2 regions of the Ochrobactrum sp. PL_is483 genome follow, and region 1 is predicted to be linked to the other one. Evidence: riboswitches for the same ligand, from Rfam matches in the RefSeq annotation. Region 1 holds a riboswitch; the other holds the start of a gene.

The links. A riboswitch is a leader RNA that binds a small molecule or an ion and turns the genes downstream of it on or off. The one in region 1 is predicted to bind cobalamin.
Region 2: it holds a riboswitch for cobalamin, as region 1 does, so the genes downstream of both, AC0TNJ_RS21785 (ABC transporter substrate-binding protein) here and AC0TNJ_RS17680 (TonB-dependent receptor domain-containing protein) in region 1, are expected to answer to the same signal.

What each region holds. Positions count from the first base shown of each region.
Region 1 covers NZ_JBVPGS010000039.1:145,977-156,117, forward strand. The annotation lists gene AC0TNJ_RS17665 (HlyD family secretion protein) at 1-192, shown strand, start outside; gene rbbA (ribosome-associated ATPase/putative transporter RbbA) at 189-2,969, shown strand; gene AC0TNJ_RS17675 (ABC transporter permease) at 2,971-4,083, shown strand; cobalamin riboswitch at 4,192-4,414, shown strand; gene AC0TNJ_RS17680 (TonB-dependent receptor domain-containing protein) at 4,565-6,430, shown strand; gene AC0TNJ_RS17685 (ABC transporter substrate-binding protein) at 6,444-7,283, shown strand; gene AC0TNJ_RS17690 (FecCD family ABC transporter permease) at 7,276-8,277, shown strand; gene AC0TNJ_RS17695 (ABC transporter ATP-binding protein) at 8,274-9,047, shown strand; gene AC0TNJ_RS17700 (Gfo/Idh/MocA family protein) at 9,044-10,141, opposite strand, start outside.
Region 2 covers NZ_JBVPGS010000040.1:721,802-731,942, reverse strand. The annotation lists gene AC0TNJ_RS21800 (tripartite tricarboxylate transporter permease) at 1-236, opposite strand, end outside; gene AC0TNJ_RS21795 (tripartite tricarboxylate transporter TctB family protein) at 252-749, opposite strand; gene AC0TNJ_RS21790 (Bug family tripartite tricarboxylate transporter substrate binding protein) at 746-1,696, opposite strand; cobalamin riboswitch at 1,905-2,138, shown strand; gene AC0TNJ_RS21785 (ABC transporter substrate-binding protein) at 2,321-3,349, shown strand; gene AC0TNJ_RS21780 (FecCD family ABC transporter permease) at 3,346-4,401, shown strand; gene AC0TNJ_RS21775 (ABC transporter ATP-binding protein) at 4,398-5,192, shown strand; gene AC0TNJ_RS21770 (SMP-30/gluconolactonase/LRE family protein) at 5,704-6,573, opposite strand; gene AC0TNJ_RS21765 (ABC transporter permease) at 6,645-7,592, opposite strand; gene AC0TNJ_RS21760 (ABC transporter permease) at 7,589-8,530, opposite strand; gene AC0TNJ_RS21755 (sugar ABC transporter ATP-binding protein) at 8,530-9,990, opposite strand; gene AC0TNJ_RS21750 (substrate-binding domain-containing protein) at 10,080-10,141, opposite strand, start outside.

The DNA.
Region 1 (10,141 bases):
CAGTTTACGCCGAAGACCGTTGAGACGGAGGAAGAGCGCCAGAAGCTGATGTTCCGCGTGAAGGCGAAGATTCCGCAAGAACTTCTCCAAAAATATATACAGCAGGTGAAAACGGGTTTGCCGGGCATGGCCTATGTCAAGCTTGATCCCGATGCCGATTGGCCGAAGAATCTTGCGGAAACCGTGCAATGAAGGATGATCCTGTCAAAGCTGGCGCTAATGACGACAGCTTTGTCGTCCGGGCGCAAGGTGTAGGACTGTCCTACGGAAAAACGCGTGCACTGCGCGAGGTCAATCTTGATATTCCTGCCGGCTGCATGGTCGGCCTGATCGGGCCTGACGGGGTGGGAAAATCGAGCCTGCTATCGTTGATTGCCGGGGCGCGAACGATGCAACAGGGCCGCATAGAAGTCCTTGGCGGGGATATTTCGGACAAGCGGCATCTTCAGTTCGCTTATCCGCGCATCGCCTATATGCCGCAAGGGCTCGGGAAGAACCTCTACCCCACGCTTTCGGTCTTCGAGAATATCGATTTTTTTGGACGGTTGTTCGGGCATAATCGAAAGGAGCGCGAGCGGCGTATCGCCGATCTTCTGGGGCGCACGGGCATGTCGCCCTTCGCTGATCGTCCGGCTGGCAAGCTTTCAGGCGGCATGAAACAGAAGACAAGTCTCTGTTGCTCGCTCATCCACGATCCTGACCTGCTTATTCTCGATGAACCGACCACCGGCGTTGACCCATTGTCCCGACGCCAGTTCTGGGAGCTGATTGACGATATTCGCAAGGATCGTCCGGGAATGAGCGTCATCGTCGCGACGGCCTATATGGAAGAGGCCGAGCGCTTCGACTGGCTTGTAGCTATGAATGACGGGCAGATTCTGGCGGCGGGCACTCCGCAGGAATTACTGCAGCGCACCAGCACGCCAAATCTGGATGCTGCCTTTATCGGGCTTCTGCCGGAAGAATTGCGAAAAGGTCATCAGGAGATCGAAATTCCGCACCGCGATTTCGGTGCCAATGCTGAAATCGCCATTGAGGCAGAACACGTCACCGTTCGGTTTGGCAATTTCACTGCGGTGAATGATGTAAGTTTTCGCATCGCGCGCGGTGAAATCTTCGGTTTTTTGGGCTCCAATGGTTGCGGCAAGACCACAACAATGAAGGTGCTGACCGGGTTGCTGCCTGCCAGTGAAGGGTCAGCGAAACTGTTCGGGCGCGAAGTCGACCCCAAGGATATCGATATACGTCGCCGTGTCGGCTACATGACGCAAGCATTCTCACTCTATTCGGAACTGACGGTTCGTCAAAATCTGGAACTTCATGCCAAGCTCTTCGGTATGGAGCCGGTATTGACCGAACTGCGTATCAAGGAGTTGAGCGAGCGTCTGGACCTAACCGGTGTCATGGATGCGTTGCCGGATGCTATGCCGCTTGGCATCCGCCAGCGCCTGTCATTGGCTGTGGCCTTGATCCATTCGCCCGACATTCTCATTCTGGATGAACCCACATCTGGTGTGGACCCGGTGGCACGTGATGCCTTCTGGCAAATCCTCGGCGATCTGTCGCGGAAGGACAATGTGACGATCTTCGTTTCTACCCACTTTATGAATGAAGCCGAACTTTGCGACCGGATTTCGCTGATGCACGCTGGTAGGGTTTTGATCAGCGATACGCCGAAGGCGATTACGGAAAGTCGCCATGCGGAAACTTTGGAGGAGGCCTTCGTCGCCTATCTTCAGGATGCGATTGGCGAGACAGAGCAGCCCGTGCAAGCGCCAGCAGCACTGCCGGATCAAACTGCAGAGATAGATGAACTGCTTCCAAAGAAAGCTTCAAGCTGGTTGCCCGACTTGCGGCGCATGCTGGCCTACACGCGTCGTGAGGCGCTGGAACTGAAACGTGATCCGATCCGCGCTACGCTGGCGATCCTCGGCAGCGTTATCCTGATGTTCGTTATCGGCTATGGGATCAATCTGGATGTCGAGGATTTGAAGTTTGCGGTGTTGGACCGTGACGATACGACGATCAGCCGCGATTATACGCAGCAGATCGCCGGTTCGCGCTATTTTTCCGAACAGCCTCCCTTGACCGACTACGACGATCTGGACCGGCGGATGCGTGATGGCGAGATCAGTTTGGCTATCGAGATACCGCCGAATTTCGGCGCAGATGTCATGCGCGGACGCCCGGTCGAAGTCGCGGCCTGGATCGATGGCGCGATGCCAACGCGGGCCGAGACAGTCAAAGGTTATGTCCAGGGCATGCATGCCAGCTGGCTGGCACAGAAGGCCCGCGAGCTTTATGGCAGCGCGGCGAGCAACGGCAGTTTCAATCTGGAGATACGCTACCGGTATAACCCCGATGTGCAAAGCCTCGTGGCCATGGTCCCGGCGGTCATTCCGCTGCTGCTTCTCATGATCCCTGCGATGCTGGCAGTGCTGAGTGTCGTTCGCGAAAAGGAACTGGGTTCGATCATCAATTTTTACGTGACGCCGGTGACGAAATTCGAGTTTCTGTTCGGCAAGCAATTGCCTTACATCGGATTGGCGTTTCTCAATTTCCTGATGCTGACAGCCTTTGCGGTCTTTATTTTCCGGGTGCCGTTTACAGGGAGCTTCCCTACTTATGCGTTGGCCGCGCTGCTCTACGTCATAGTCGCAACCGGCATGGGGCTGGTTCTGTCCACCTTCATGAACAGCCAGATAGCCGCGATCTTCGGAACCGCGCTTCTGACCCTCATTCCGGCTGTACAGTATTCTGGTATCATTGATCCCGTATCGTCGCTGCAAGGCGCGGGTGCGTTTATCGGCAAAATCTATCCGGCGACCTATTTTGTAACCATCTCGCGCGGCGTTTTCTCCAAGGCACTGGGGTTTGCTGATCTCGCGGGTTCGTTGCTGCCCCTAGTGATAGCGGTGCCGGTACTTATGGCGCTCGCCATTGTTCTCCTCAAGAAACAGGCGAGCTAAGATGCGGATATCCAACATATTCCAGCTTGGCGTGAAGGAACTGCGCGGTCTTGCGCGTGATCCGATGTTGCTGATCCTGATCGTTTATGCCTTTACACTTGCGATCTACACAGCGTCCAAGGCGATGCCTGAAACCCTCAACAATGCGGCGATAGCGATTGTTGATGAAGATCAGTCGCCGGTTTCGAGCCGGATAACGACGGCTTTTTACCCGCCGTATTTCGTGCCCCCGAAGCTGATTTCGTCCTATGAAATGGATGCCCGGATGGATGAAGGGCTTGATACATTCGCACTGAACATACCGCCGAATTTCCAGCGCGATCTTCTGGCTGGCCGTTCGCCGACAATCCAGCTCAATGTCGATGCGACCCGGATGAGCCAGGCCTTTACCGGTGGCGGCTATGTGCAGTCGATTGTATCGAGTGAGGTGAGCGAGTTTCTCAATCGTTATCGCGGCAGCGCGCAAGCGCCGGTGGAACTCAATCTCAGGGCGCGGTTCAATCAGGATTTGAACAAGGGTTGGTTCGGCGCGATCAACAACGTGATTTCATCCGTAACGATGCTCTCGATCATCCTGACGGGTGCCGCCCTTATTCGAGAACGCGAACACGGAACCATCGAGCATCTATTGGTGATGCCGGTGACGCCCGTTGAAATCATGGTCAGCAAGATATGGTCGATGGGGCTGGTCGTGCTGGTTGCTTCTGCTTTTGCGCTGGTCTTTGTGGTGCAGGGCCTGCTGGCCGTTCCGATCTATGGGTCGATATCGCTGTTTCTCGTTGGCGCGGCACTACAGCTTTTTGCGACGACCAGCCTTGGCATTTTTCTGGCAACGGCGGCTGGTTCCATGCCGCAGTTCGGTATGCTGCTGATGCTGGTGCTTTTGCCGCTGCAGGTGCTTTCGGGAGGGACAACACCCCGCGAAAGCATGCCCGAGATCATCCAGACAATCATGCTGGCCGCGCCGAACACGCATTTCGTCATACTGGCGCAATCGATCCTGTTTCGCGGTGCGGGACTGGGCGTCGTCTGGCCGCAATTTCTGGCCCTCATCGTCATTGGTTGTGTGCTGTTCTATTTCGCGCTCCAGCGTTTTCGCGCATTTCTGCGATAGGAAAATTCTTTGAAAACAGGAGGCTGAATCCATTCCTTGCGAATGCGATTCAGTTTTCTGTGCCGGATTGCGCTTTAGTTGAGTTGCGAATCCTTAACCATGTTGCTATCGCAGTTCTCAGGAAACGGTTCCGCTGTTCAGGCGGATGAAAAGGGAACACGGTGAAGCCATTCTGGCCGATGCCGCGACTGCCCCCGCAACTGTAACCGGAGAGCTATCCTCCACAGCCGCGCAAGCGGTGAAAGCCACTGAAAGCAAGCGTGCGATCGGGAAGGCGGAGGTAAGGCGATGACCCGGAAGTCAGGAGACCTGCCGTATCCTGTCACCCATGCATGGATACGGGGTGTGTCCAGGCGCGGCTGTCCGTGGCGGTGACATTGTTGAAATGTTGCCGTCGGGAAGAAGGGCGTTTTGCGCCACGATCACTTCAACCTGCGGTGCGAGGAAAAGCCGGATCTCCGGTTCGGCGGGTTGAGGAAAAATGCACCTTTTGAAATCATCAGTTCTGCTGGCATCAGCCGGTATTCTTGCGCTGTCATCCACGGCATCGGCACAAAATCTGCCGGACGGCGATGACGTTGTGGTTCTCGACACAATCGTGGTCACACCATTGCGCCGCGCGTCTTCGCTCCAGCGCTCGACATCGTCCGTGACGGTCATCGATTCAGCGGACATTGAGCGTTCAGCCGCTCCCGATCTGCAATCCTTGCTGAAATCCTATAGCGGCATCTCCATAAAGACGAATGGCGGGCAGGGGTCATCTTCGGATATTTATATGCGCGGCATGTCTTCCAAGCATACGGTCGTGTTGATTAATGGCGTACGCACGGCATCGGCCACGTCCGGTTCCACAGCGCTTGCGAATATTCCCTTGAGCTCCATCGATCGCATCGAGATCGCAAAGGGTGCCCATTCTGCGCAATATGGGGCCGATGCGATGGGTGGGGTAATCAATATCATCACCAGGCAAGGTGGAGCCTGCGGTGAGCGCTCCTGGTGCGGCAGTCTTTCTACCGGTGTCAGCCATCCCTGGGGCGGATATGTGTCGGGGTCCGTTCAGGGGCGAAGCAGCGACGGCATCGACTATGCTTTTGGTGCGGCGATCACAGGCACGCAAGGCTATGATTTCACGACGCCGGACGCTTATGGCCATGAGCCGGGTCGCGACGGATTTCTGCAAGGATCGTTCAACTTTGCGCTGTCGAAAGATTTCGACTGGGGCAAAATCTATGCCGACGGTCTCTTCAGCCGGGGACGGAACCAATATGATGCCAAGGCACCATCTCCGAACCAGGCCGACAGCACGGCATTTACCGGCAAGCTTGGAACGCGCATCGATCATTCAGCGGATTGGTCGTCTACGCTGGAGTTTAGCACCGGCATCGACAGCAGTCGTAATTTCCGCAAGGGCGTGAACGGGTCTGACCGGTTTGAAACCAAGCGTTATGGGGTCTTTGCGTCGACCGAGAAGAGTTTCGACACAGGCAATGCCAACCATATCGTGACTGCTGGTGTGGAAGCCTATCGGGAGGAGATCAACACCACGGTTGCCTATGATGAAACCAGTCGCGATCTGGCTGCCATATTCGGCCAGTACTCGCTGGAATACGAGGCGCTACGCGTCGATAGCGGACTGCGTTACGACCACAACGGTCAGTTTGGTGATGTCGTGACCTACAATCTCGGTACGAGCTATGAAGTTCTGCCGGATCTAGTTTTGCGGTCATCCTATGCCACGGGTTTTCGGGCCCCGACGTTCAACGAACTTTATTATCCTGGTTTCGCCAATCCCGATCTGAAACCGGAAAAGTCCCGATCCTATGAAGTCGGCTTGAACTGGCAGGCTACGGCTTCGACCAGTCTCGATATGGCGTTCTACCAGACCTGGCTGCGCGATGCGATCATGAGCACGGCGCCGTCCTATCTGCCTTACAATATCGCCAGTGCGAAAGTTACCGGATTCGAGGCAACGCTGGCGCACCGTTTTGATGATCGCTGGGGCGTCAAGGGCTCGATCGATCTCAAACAGCCAGTCGATGAGGATACAGGTAGGGACCTTCCTTATCGTGAACGTTTCAAGGCTGTGGCCGAGATCAACTTTATGCCGATTGAAAAGCTCGATCTGACGGCAAGATTGATTTATGGCGGTTCGCGCTATGCCGATGCTGCGAATAACAAGAAGCTGGGAGACTATGTGACCGCTGATTTCGTGGCACTTTATTCCATCGACAGCCAATCGCAGTTGAAGTTCTCGGTCGAGAATATCTTTGACAAGGATTATCAGACCAGCTCTGGCTATATTGCACCGGGACGTACCATCAATATCGGATTGACCCGGAATTTCTGAGGCTGAACAGAGAATGAAAAGGGCATCCGCACAATGGATCACCAGCTTCTGCCTCGCGGCGGGGCTGGCCCTTTTTGCTCGAAATCCAGCAGACGCGGCGGAAAATCCCCAACGCGTCGTTTCCATCAACGTATGTACCGATCAGCTGGCATTGCTGCTGGCAGATGAGGGGCAGCTAGAATCGGTTTCGTACTTGTCGCAGGACCCGGAGCTGTCCGTCATGGCTGCGAAAGCCCGTAAGATGCCAGTCAACCACGCGCAGGCGGAGGAAGTCTTTCTGATGAAACCTGATCTTGTGCTGGCGGGAACCTTCTCATCGAGGGCAACGGTTGGACTATTGCGGAGGCTTGGCGTTCGTGTGGAAGAGTTCGCGCCCGCCCGCTCATTCGGCGATATAGAAGATCATCTGCGTCGCATGGGCGAGCTGCTTGGAAGACAGGTGGAAGCGCGCAGGGAAATCGATAAAATGAAAGCTGTCTTGGCGGCAATTCTGCCTCCGGCTCGCCGCAAGACGGTCGCACTTTATTATGCCAATAGTTACACATCAGGCCGGGGAACGCTGGTCGATGAAGCTGTGCGCCTTGCCGGGCTTGATAATCTGGCCGACAAGGCAGGCGTCAGTGGTTCTGCTCCGCTATCGCTGGAAAAACTGGTGCTTGAGAAGCCGGACATTCTGGTGCGCAGTTCCAGAGATCGTGCGCCTGCGCTGGCTTTCGAGAACTTCGAGCACCCGGCATTACGGGCTTTGGAAAAACAGGTGAGGGCGGTGACGATAGCAGATAATCTGACCGTGTGCGGTGGGCCATTCAGCGTTGAAGCCGTGGCAGAACTCGCGGAGGCAGCGCGTGACTGAACGTAACCGCTTCTATCTTCTGCTGGTCGGGCTCGCCCTGCTCGTGGCTTTGCTTTTCGTGGTTTCTTTGCTGACGGGCCCCGCTGCTATCAGTATTGCCGACAGTCTCAAGGCACTGTTCGGCAATGACAGCGAAATGATCGTACTGGTCATGCGCGAAATTCGTCTGCCCCGGGCATTGCTCGCCCTCCTTATCGGAGCTTCGCTTGGATTGTCCGGTGCTGCCTTGCAGGGCTATTTGCGGAACCCGCTCGCAGAGCCCGGTTTGCTGGGGGTGAGCGCCTCCGCGTCATTTGGTGCTGTCATCGCTATCTATAGCGGCCTGTCGCTTCTGTTTCCGCTGGCCTTGCCGCTGCTCGCATTGGCAGGCGCTTTTGTCTCGGTGTTTCTCGTCAAGCTTCTGGCAGGGCGCAATGCCGGTACGCTCGCCGTCATACTGGCTGGCGTCGCGGTAACGAGCCTTGCCGGTGCATTGACGGCGCTGGCGCTCAACCTTTCGCCCAATCCATTTGCTGCAATGGAAATCGTCTTCTGGATGCTGGGATCGCTGGCCGACAGATCAATGACCCATGTGGTTCTCGCCGCGCCGTTTATCCTGATTGGCTGGGCGTTGCTGCTGGCGCTCGGTCGGTCGTTGGACAGTTTGACATTGGGTGCGGATGCTGCGGCCACGATGGGCGTCAATCTGGCTCGCGTGCAGCTCTTTGCGGTGCTGGGAACCGCAGCTTGCGTGGGCGCTTCCACTGCTGTTGCCGGTGCAATTGGTTTTGTGGGACTGGTGGTCCCGCATCTTTTACGTCCGCTGGTTGGTGCGCGCCCCTCGCGATTGCTGGTTGCCAGCGGACTGGGCGGCGCCGCATTGTTGTTGGCGGCGGACATCTTGGTGCGCATTGTCATGCCAGGACGGGAACTGAAACTGGGCGTCCTGACCGCGATCATCGGTGCGCCATTCTTTCTTTGGCTGGTGTTTAAATACCGGAGGCAACTCATATGACAGCGCTTTCGGTAAAAAATCTTTCCGTTACGCTTGGCGGCAAGGTGGCACTCAACAAGGCAAGTTTCGATATTCATGGTGGTGAATTCATCGGACTGATCGGACCCAACGGTGCCGGGAAAACGACATTGTTGCGCGCCATTCTGGGACTTGTGGCTTCGCGGGGCGAAATTTCCCTTGATGGCGATGACGTTCGCCAGATGAGCGCTTCGACAAAAGCGCAGATCCTTGCCTATCTGCCACAGGAACGTGATGTGGCGTGGCCAGTATCCGTGGAAATGCTCGTTTCGTTGGGGCGCTCAGCATCGAAGCCGGTTTTTGCGAGCCTGAGTACGCAAGACGAAACGCTTATCGAGAATGCGATGCAGCGCATGGACGTTACCCGATTTCGGGAAAGGTCGGCGATGGAGCTTTCCGGTGGTGAACGCGCGCGTGTCTTGATTGCGCGTGTTTTGGCGCAGGATACGCCCGTAATACTTGCCGATGAACCGGTGGCGGGGCTCGATCCCTCGCACCAGCTTGGATTGATGGAAAGTTTTGCCGCACTCGCCAAGGAGGGAAAGACCGTTGTTGCTTCATTGCATGAGTTGAGCCTTGCGGCACAGCACTGCACGCGGCTTATTCTGCTCGACAAGGGACGTATCGTTGCGGACGGAGCGCCGATGGAAGTGCTCACGCCGCAACTGCTGCACGATGTCTACGGAATTAGGGCAAAAATCATGACTGTGGATGGCGAGTTCATCGTCCATCCCACCTCCCGTATAGGCTAGATATTTTTCCACTGGCGTTCGCGGGACGAAGCATAGATCGTTTCGACCGTCTTCTGGACTTCATAACCTTCGCGGAAGTCGGCATGGTTGTTCTTCTGCCCTGCAATGGCAAGCAGGAAGTCGCGGACTTCGATTGTCTTCAGGTCATTGAAGCCGATCTGGTGGCCGCCTGCCACGCAAAATGATCCGTATGGTTCGTGTTCAGGCCCGGCGAAAATCTTACGGAAGCCTTGTTGTCCTTTCTTGTCGGAGAAAAGAAACAGATCGAGTTCATTGAAGCGCTCTTGCGAAAAGAACAGCGACCCTTTCGATCCGGAAATCTCAAAGTCGTGCTGCATCTTGCGGCCGCTCGCGATCCAGCTTGCCTCCAGTGTGCCGGTCGCTCCGTTTTCGAAACGTACGAAGGCACGAGCAGCATCGTCCACCTCAACGGGTTTCATCTGCGAAAGGTTGGAGCTATCCGGGCGCTCGCCGATGATTGTGACGGCATCCCCCATAACGGCTTTGATCGGTCCAACGAGATAGCGTGCAGCAGCGATAATATGGCTGCCGATATCGGCTAGCGCACCGCCGCCGCCCGCCGGATCAAGCCTCCATGTCCAGGGAATGCGAGCATCGGCCATGAAGTCTTCTGCATGGATGCCGCGAAAATTGCGGATTTCGCCCAGTTCACCGCTGTCGATGATCTCTCTGGCCAATTTTATCATCGGGTTTTTCAGATAGTTGAAGCCAACGGCTGTCTGAATGCCCATTCTTTCCGCCGCAAGCGTCATTTCGAGGCATTCGGTGGCGGTTGGCGCAAGCGGCTTTTCGCAATAGACGTGTTTGCCCGCCTCAATGGCGGCAAGCGCCATTTCTTTATGAAAACGGTTTGGCGTTGTGATGTCGATGAGATTGATATCCGGGTTGGAGATCAGCATTCGCCAATCGCCGGTGGCATTCGCAAATCCCAGTTGTCTTGCGGCTTTTGCCGCTGTTTCAGAATTTACGTCGGCTAATGTATGAAGCTGGACATCAACCGGTAAGTCAAAGACGCGGTTGACGTTTGCCAGTGCAAGGGCGTGCGTCTTGCCCATGAAACCGGAGCCGATCAA
Region 2 (10,141 bases), on a different contig from region 1:
GACGTGGTCGAGCCGCCATACATGCCGCCGTAATAAATGCCCGCGAACATGATGAGCGAGCCGGAAGGGTCGAGCTTGTAGGTGACGGGCAGCAGCAGCGCGACGGTGAGTGCCGGGCCGATTCCGGGCAGCACGCCGACAGCTGTGCCAAGCGTAACGCCGATCAGCGCATAAAGAAGGTTCGACGGTTCAAGCGCCACCAGAAGTCCGTTGGCGAGAAGTGCGACAGTATCCATGAAAGCGCTCCGTCCCTAAACGAATTGTTCAAGCCAGCCGGACGGCAGCGACAGCTGCAGGCCGCGCGCAAAGATGAACCAGATCACGAAGGCGAAGACGAAGCCGACGGGAACGCTGATCCAGAATTTGCGATAGCCGAAGCCGCGTGCGGTGGCTGCGAAAAGCAGGCCGGTAGACAGGGAAAAGCCGACGGTCTTCATCGTCAGCATCTGGATGGCAAGACCGCCGATGATCCAGGCCATCGGGGCGATTTCCTGATGCTCACGCTCGGGAAAGTCGCCGCGAAGCGCCTCGAAAACGGTCCAGATCGCAAGGCCGAACAATCCGGCTGCGACAACATAGGGAACGGTTTTCGGACCGACCGGCGAATAGCTCGTCACATCGTTTCCATAGGTTGTCGACCAGGCGATGGCGATGGCGACAGCTGCAAGAACAAGGGCGATGACAAGAGCGGCGAAATCTGGCGCCGCCCTTTCGGGGCGGCGCGCTTCCTGCTGGTCTGATCCTGTCATTTGACGAGGCCGATTTCCTTGAGGATGGTTTCAGTTGCGGCAACGTCCTTGGCAAGCTGCTCCTTGAACGCCGGACCGGCTAGATAGGTATTCGCCCAGCCCTTGTCCTTGAGTGCCTTCTGCCAGGATTCCGACTTCACCATCTTCTCGATATCGGCATTGATGGCGGCTTCCTGTTCGGCAGTGATGCCGGGAGCCGCACCCACCATGCGCCAGTTCTGGATCGAAACGTCCACGCCGCCTTCCTTGAAGGTCGGGGCATCGATGCCTTCCACGCGCTCGTCGCTGGAAATGCCGATGATGCGCAGCGTGCCTGCCTTGATCTGGGCTTCGAACTCGCCGTAGCCGGAAATGCCGACAGTCACCTGATTGCCGAGAATGGCCGCAAGCGCTTCGCCGCCGCCGGAGAACGCGATGTAGTTGACCTTGGTGGGGTCGACGCCTGCTGCCTTGGCAAAAAGGCCAGCGGTGATGTGGTCGGTGCCGCCGGCAGAACCGCCGCCCCACGAAACGGAGCCCGGATCAGCCTTCAGCTTCGCGGCAAGGTCACCGAGGTTCTGGATGTCGGAAGAAGCCGGTACGACGATGGCTTCATATTCGCCCGTAAGACGCGCAATCGGCGTGATGGCGTCGAGCGTGACCGGCGATTTGTTGGTCAGGATAGCGCCGACCATGACATAGCCGCCAACGATGAGCTGGCTCGGATCACCCTTGTTCTGGTTCACGAACTGCGCGAGGCCGATGGTGCCGCCAGCGCCCGGAACGTTGATGACCTGCACGCTGCCGGAAATCTTTTCGTCCTGAAGCGCGCTCTGCATCGTGCGCGCCGTCTGGTCCCAGCCGCCGCCCGGAGCGGCAGGCGCGAGCACCTTGTAGTCTTCCGCGGAAGCAGAGCCTGCCATAGCCAACGCCGCCACCGACGTCAGGGCCAGAATGAATCTACGCATATGTCCTCCCAAATGGAATATATGCCGCCCTTCGGCGGACCTCCCCAAGTCCCGCTCCTCTAGCGGGAGCAAACTACATGGAGATTAGCGAAAACAAATTCAATAGGCCAGCATATGCGACAATAGTTTGGCCGCTATTTCAGCAACGCACCTGAAAACGGCACGCCAAAATAGCCGACGGGATGCGCTTGACGGCGACGCCAGGCCGACGTAATAGTATAACGACGGTTCCCCGACCGAGAGCGAAGGGGATTAATAGGGAACACGGTGAGGACGACCCGAAAAGGGGCCAAGACCGTGGCTGCCCCCGCAACTGTAAGCGGATTGCCGTTCATCCTCGTGACGTTGAAAGCGTCATGCCACTGTGCCGGAGAAGCGCGGGAAGGCAGATGAACAGCAGATATTCGTGAGCCAGGAGACCTGCCGTCTAGTGTTGTCCATTGTCACGGGCGGGGATGCCCGGAGCAGGAGCCGGTTATGACAGATTTCCGCGTCGCAGGACGCATTCTTCCATCGTCATCGCATGATTTCGACATGTCCCCGGATATGCCTGTCCGCCTTCCGCGCCGGATTTTTTCCGTCGCCTGACAGGACTTTCTTCTCTCAGTTACATCGGGGATATCCATGAAAATTTTCGGCAAAATGCCGTTTCATCTCGTTATTTGTGCGGCCACATTTCTCGCTGGCGGCTCGGCTGCACAGGCGGCGGAAACGCACTATCCGCTGACGTTGAAAAATTGCGGCCGCGAGGTCACGTTCAAACAGGCGCCCACCCGTGCCGTCGCTGTCGGCCAGAGCAGCGCGGAGATTCTCTACAGCCTTGGTCTGGGCGACAAGCTTGTCGGGACCGCTGTCTGGTTCGGCCCTGTTCTCAAGGGCTTCGAGGAGGTCAATGCCAAGGTAAAGCGGCTCGCCGATAACGATCCGAGCTTTGAAAGCGTTCTGGCGGAAAAGCCGGAAATCGTGACGGCTGATTTCCAATGGCATGTCGGCCCGACGGGTATTGTGGCGAAGCCCGAACAGTTCGAGGAACTGGGCATTCCGGCTTACACATCACCGTCCGATTGTGTCGGCAAGGACAATTCCGGTGGCGGCGACGGCGTTCGCACGGCAGCGTTCAAGATGGACATCGTCTATCAGGAAATCACCGAACTGGCGGAAATCTTCAATGTGCAGGATCGCGGCCAGAAACTCGTCGCCGACCTGAAGGCCCGTGAAGCGGCGGCTCGCAAGAAGATTGCTTCCGCTGATGGAAAACTGTCGGCCGTCGTCTGGTTTTCGAGCGCGCAGGTCGATGCTGACCCTTACGTCGCGGGCAAGTTCGGCGCGCCCGCCTATATTCTATCAGCGCTCGGCATCAGGAATGTGATCGACAGCGAAGAAGAGTGGCCAACGGTCGGATGGGAAACGATTGCGAAATCGAACCCGTCGATGATTGTGGCCGCGAAGCTGGATCGCCGCCGCTACCCGGCTGACGACATCGCCGTCAAGCACCAGTTCCTCGACAGTGATGCGGTCACGAAGCTGATGCCTGCGGTGAAGGACAAGCATGTCTTCGACATGGATGCGCAATCGATGAGCACTTCGCTTCGCGTGATCGAAGGCATCGAGACACTCGCCGCCGATATTGCAAACTCGGATTTGAACAAGTGACGGCGCGGGCAGCGACAGCGGGCTTCAAGCAAAAGGGGAGGGCACGCTCCGGCGTGCTCTTTCTGGCCTTTTCTCTTGTCCTCCTGCTTTTTGCCCTTTGGCTCGGTGCCGCGATAGGCGAAACGGCGATTCCGCTCGATGTGGTTGCGAAAACCGTGGCCAACCGGCTGTGGAACGCCGGATATGCGCTTGAGCCCATCGATGAAGGGATTGTCTGGAGCTATCGCCTCAGCCGTGCAGTCATCGCTGCATGTTGCGGCGCGTCGCTCGCAATATCCGGCGTCATCTTGCAGTCGCTGCTCCGAAATTCGCTTGCCGATCCTTATATTCTAGGCATTTCGGCTGGCGCTTCGACCGGGGCGGTCAGCGTTGCCATTCTTGGCGTCGGAGCTGGCGTGCTGACGCTGTCGCTGGGTGCGTTTATCGGGGCGATTATTGCTTTCGGCCTCGTGTCCCTGCTGGCGCTGCGGGCCGGACGCGGCAGCAGCGCAATCATTCTCGCCGGGATTGCCGGTTCGCAGCTTTTCAATGCGCTGACCTCGTTCATTGTCACCAAGGCCGCAAATGCTGAACAGGCACGCGGCATCATGTTCTGGCTTTTGGGCAACCTTTCCGGCGTGCGCTGGCCGGACGTCACACTTGCCCTGCCTGCCTGCCTGATCGGCCTTGTCATCTGCCTGTGGCATGCGCGTGCGCTCGATGCATTTACCTTCGGAACCGAATCCGCCGCTTCGCTCGGCATACCGGTGCGGCGCGTCTATGCGGTGCTGATCGGTGTCAGCGCCATGATGACGGCGGTGATGGTTTCCATCGTCGGTTCTGTCGGCTTTATCGGTCTTGTCATACCCCATGCAGCGCGCATGGTGGTTGGGGTTCGGCATGGCAGGCTGCTGCCTGCGGCGGCACTCATCGGGGCAATCTTCATGATCGTCGCCGATATCCTGTCGCGCGTCATTATTCCGGGGCAGGTTCTCCCAATCGGCGTCATCACGGCCCTGTTCGGTGCGCCCGCCTTCGCCCTGTTGCTCGGACAAAGGAGGGCTGCGTCATGATCCTCTCGGCCCACAATGTCGGCTGGTCGGCAGGCAATGTCGAGATTTTACGCAATGTTTCGCTGGACGTGGCGAAAGGGGAGTTTCTTGGCATCATCGGGCCGAACGGTTCGGGAAAGACCAGTTTTCTGTCGCTGTTATCCGGCGTGCGCCGGTGTCGCGTCGGCGAGGTGAACCTCTGCGGCACGCCGATCAGCAGTTTCAGCCGTCGCGAGATTGCACGGCAACTGGCGCTGGTCGAGCAGCAGGCGGGTACGACAGACCGTATTACGGCGCGTCAGGCGGTCGAACTGGGGCGGACGCCTTATCTCGGGGCGCTATCGCCGTGGTCGGCGGAGGATGATGCAATCGTTGACCGGGCGCTGGTCAATGTCGATATGGCTCATTTGGCGGGCCGCTACTGGCACACGCTCTCGGGCGGCGAACGGCAGCGTCTGCATATCGCTCGCGCTTTGGCGCAGGAGCCGCAGATTTTGCTTCTGGACGAGCCGACCAATCATCTCGATATCGGGCACCAGATCGGGCTGCTGGATCTGGTTCGCCGTCAGAAGCTGACAGTCGTGGCTGCCTTGCATGACCTGAACCACGCCGCGATGTTTTGCGACCGGATCGCGGTGATGGATAAGGGAAATCTCGTCGCGTTGGGCACGCCGCGAGAGGTGCTGCAAGAAGGGCGGATCGCGGAAGTTTTCGGTGTCGAAGTTGATATCGAGTATCATGGCATCGATGGTTGCCACATTCGTTATCGGGCGCCGAACCGGTGTTCTCCGAAACTCCGATATTCAGCTTGATCGGGGCCGGGGCGACCGCATCGCGGTCGCCGCTGGCCGCTATCGTGCTTCATGCGGACGTTCTAATAAATATGGTAACAAATAGGATTATAAAACAGAATTAACTAATGTAGTTATACATAAAATATAGCTAACATCATGATAAGTTGCACTTTTTATTCAGTTTAATCACAGTAATTTGACCTGTTTTATTGACGATCTGTTTCCATTGCGTTGACGATCGGGGTATAAGGCCTCAGCGCATCAGGAGATGTACTCGTATGCAAAGCCTCGGCCTGCCTACAAGATGCATGGCAGAAGGACAGAAGAGATCATGCTTTGATTTGTTCCGTCATTCACGGTCCTGATATGCGGGTCGTTTCGGTTTACGCCGGAAAGATCCGTTTTGAATAAAGAAACATTATTGGCATGTTCACATTAACAGGGCATGCGGCGAATGCATTTTATTCAATAAATTACTCTATTTATAAAGAGCGGCGGCTTTTCGTTTGGAAAAGCCGCCGTTATTTTATCAGGGATATTGGGCGCCGGTGACGGTGAGATAGACCGCGTAAAGCGACTTCGTCGCGGCGATGAAAAGCCGGTTACGGCGCGGCCCCCCGAAGGTTACGTTGGCGACTGTCTGCGGTGTCCTGATCTTGCCGAGGAGCGTGCCGTCCGGGGAGAAACAGTGCACACCATCGCCGGCGCTGGTCCACAGGTTGCCGCCCGTATCGAAACGGAATCCGTCCGGCAAGCCATTATCGATGGTGCAGAATACCGCGCCGCCGGTAACGCGCTTGCCGCCATCCGCGACGTCGAAGACGCGGATATGGCGTGGCGCGTTCTCGTCGTGGCTATAGGCGCTGTCGGCAACATAGAGCCTGGTTTCGTCCGGGGAAAAGGCGAGGCCGTTCGGCTGGTGGAAATCGGTGATGATTGCATCGAGTTCGCCGGTTTTCGGGTCAAGGCGATAGACATTGCGCGTGGGCTGTTCCGGGTCGGCCTTGTAGCCTTCATAATCGGCCATGATGCCGTAGGTCGGATCGGTGAACCAGACCGTTCCGTCTGAACGCACAATCACATCATTGGGTGCATTCAGCTTCTTGCCCCGGTAGCTGTCGGCCAGCACCGTGATGCTGCCATCCGGTTCCGTGCGGGTGACGCGGCGACCGGCATGCTCGCAGGTAACGAGGCGTCCTTCACGGTCGCGGGTGTTGCCGTTTGAGAAATTGGAGGGCTGGCGAAAGACGGATACGCCCCCTTCAGGCACCCAGCGCAGAATGCGCTGGTTCGGAATGTCGCTCCACAAAAGGCAGTTCTGGTCACCGAACCATACGGGGCCCTCCGCCCAGCGGCAACCGGTATAGAGTTCATCCAGATCGGCGCTCGGCACGATCATCTGCTTGAAGCGATCGTCGTGGATTTCGTAAATCGAAACGGTCTGTGACAAGGAAATTTACTCCGGAAAAACTATCGTTCAGCCCGACGGCCACTGGCGAGGATGATCACCGCAATAATGGTGAGCCCGGTCAGGACAAGGCGGACACCGGCACCGAAACCATAAGTGTTGAGCATCGAGACGATGAGGAACATGAAGAGGGCGGCTCCCCAGATGCCGGGGATATTGGAATCGCCGCCAGCAACCGCCGTGCCGCCGATGATGACGACAGCGATCGACATCAACAGATATTCTGCGCCCATGTTCAGCGCCGCGCCGCCCGAGAAACAGGCAAGCAGGAAGCCGCAAAGCGAAGCCAGCACCGCGCAAAGCAGATAGGTGACGAAGCGTGTGCCGTCGACGGGTACGCCTGCCATGCGCGCCGCGAATGGGTTCTGGCCAATTGCCGAAATCCAGCGGCCATAAATGCTCTTTTTCAAAAGCACCCAGCCAATGACCGACAGGATCAGGGCCACGATGGCGACATTGGGAATGCCGAGCGTCGATGCAGTTGTGAACTGGGCCAGGCTCTCAGGCGGTTTTACGCGCAAGCCGCGATTGCTCCAGATGGCTGTGGACTGGATCAGGAAGCTCATCGACAAGGTGGCGATGATGGGAGGGATGCGCAGAAGCTTGATCAGCGCATAATTGCAAATGCCGATGGCAAGCCCGATCAGCAGCGCGACGGCAAGCCCGGCGAGGATCATGCCGTCCTGCGTGTCCATCAGTTTCAGCGCCAGCGTTGCGGCGAGCGTCATGTTGGCAGGCACCGACAGATCGATATTGCCGGGGCCGAGCGTGATGACGAACATCTGCCCTAGCCCGACGATCACCGAGAAGGATGCAAAGGTGAAGGCTGCATGGGAAAGCCCGTGCGCGCCTGCACCTCCGGTGAAGAGGATGGTAATGACCCACACGGCGACGGTCGCTATAAACGACCATATCCACGGGCGTCTGGTGAGAATGGCGAGGCCGTTCATTGCTTTTTCTCCCTCTTTTCGAGGCGGTTGAGGAAGAGGCGCAATGCCAGCACCACAATGAGGATGCCGCCCTGCGCGCCAATCTGCCAGTCGGGGGAAATACGCATGAAGGAAAGGAAAGATCCGGCAAGCGTCAGTGTGAGCGCGCCGATGACGGCGCCAATGGGCGATACGCGGCCGCCGACGAATTCGCCGCCACCGAGAATAACGCCGGCGATGGACAGAAGCGTATAACGTAACGCGATATTGGCATCAGCCGATGTGGTGAGGCCGACCAGTGCAATTCCTGCCAGCACCGCGAAAAAGGCAGCCAGTGCATAGGTTCCGGCGCGGATCATGGTGACAGACCAGCCCGCGCGCTCGATGGAGCGGGTGTTGCCACCCGCGCCGCGCATCAGCACGCCGAAGGTGGACCGCATCACGATAAAATGCGTGACGAACGCGATCAGAATGCTGGCGACAATGGCCATCGGCATGAATGGCGGCTTGGCGGTCATGATCCAGCGCGCCCAGTCCGGTGCCTGTCCGCCGGGCGAGGGCAGCAGGAGCACCGCCAACCCGCCCCAGACAAAGCTCATGCCAAGCGTGACCACGATGGAAGGCAGGTTGCGCAGATGGATCAGCGCGCCAAGCGCGGCATAGGCGGCAATGGCTGCCACAAGGATCAGTACGCCGATGACGGGGGTGGTGTTGAGGTAGGTTGCGGCAACGCAAACCACGAAGCTCACGAAAGTTCCCATCGAGAGATCAAGATCATTGACGGCCATGATCAGCATCTGGGCGATGGTTGCGAGCGCGATGGGAACGGCCAGATTGAACAGCAGGTTCAGCCCGGTATAGCTCATGGCCCGCGGCTGCATGTAGAAGACGGCGGCCAGAAGCAGGACCAGCGAGAACACCGGCGTCAGCAGGCGGATGGTGGAAGAGGAAAGGCGCATTATTCGTGACCTCCCTCGAATGATGCGGCAAGCACGTTCTTTTCCGTAATGTCTTCGCCGGTCAGTTCAGCAACGATAGCGCCGTCGCGGAAAACATAGACCCGGTCGCAAAGTTCGATTTCGTCCATTTCGGTGGAGTACCAGACGAAAGTGCGTCCGTTTTCCGCCTCATGGCGCAGGATTTCATAGACCTCCTGCTTGGTGCCCACATCGACGCCACGCATCGGGTCATCCATCAGGATCGTATGCGCGCTGGTTGCCAGAGCGCGGGCGAAAAGCACTTTCTGCTGGTTGCCGCCCGACAGCGACAGGATGCGGTTGCCCATATCCGGCGTTCTTATCTGGATGCGGCCCTTCCATTCTCCGCCGAGCGCGTCTTCCCGTTTTCGGTCGACGAGTTTGAGCGACGACAGCCGGTCGAGCGAACTGACCGTAAGATTTTGCAGGATGCTCCACAGCGGGAATGTGCCGTTCAGGCTGCGGTCACCGGCGACGAAGGCGATTTCGCAATTGCGGGCGGGAACCCAGTTTGGGCGCCGCGCATAGTAAAGATCGAGCAGCATTCTGGTCTGCCCGTGTCCGGCCAGCCCTGCAAGGCCGATAACCTCACCCTTGAAAGCCTGAAACGGCTTTGTGTCGGTGGCGCGTTTTGGGAAGGACAGAACCGGTGAGCCGGTCGCGTCGGTCTGTGCGACGCGGCGCGCCGTCTTCTCGCGCTCCACGCTGCCCATGGCTTCAACGAGGCTGCGATTGGTAAATTCGCTGGCGGCGCGATTGGCGACGACCTTGCCATCCTTCATCACGACGATGCGGTCGGAGGTGGAGAGAATTTCGCCCAGCATGTGCGAAATAAGAATGATGGCACCGCCGGTTTCAACGAAGCGGCGCACATAGGCCATCAGCTGCGCGGCAATGCCTGCATCGAGCGATGAGGTAGGCTCGTCGAGAATGACCAGTTTCGGTGCCGTTCCCGGCGCGGTAAAGTTGATGGCGATCTCCACCATCTGCCGCTCGGCAATCGACAATTCGTCAATGGTAGCGCTGCTGTCGATCTTGTGGCCCCGAAAAATCTCGTTGAGCTTTTTGGAAATCAGTTCAACGGCCTTGCTGCGCCAGTTTGCGCCTTCGAGGTTGCGCTGCATGATGCGGACATTTTCGGCAATCGTCAGATTGGGGAACAGCGACAGTTCCTGAAACACGCAGCGCACGCCATGCTTGCGCGCCATCGCCACGCCATGCCCCGCTTCGCCGTGATAGGAAACGCTGCCTTCATGCGGCGACAGCCCGCCATTGATGACATTGACGATGGTGGATTTGCCCGCGCCATTGTGCCCCACAAGCCCGACACACTCGCCTTCGCGGATCACGAGTTCGGCGCCATCCAGTGCTTTCACCGCACCGAACTGCACGCGGATATTGCGCGCGGCGACGACCTCCCGTTTCTCTGCTGCTTCTGTCATACGTTCATCTGACTGCTGGAAATGCTGAAAGTGACGGAAAGGGCGAGAACGAAACCCGCCCCAATCGTCCGATGATGCAAAGGCGTTGGTTATTTCGCGGCGTCGATGACCTTCTGCGCGTCTTCAAGCGAATATTCGACATTCGCGACGC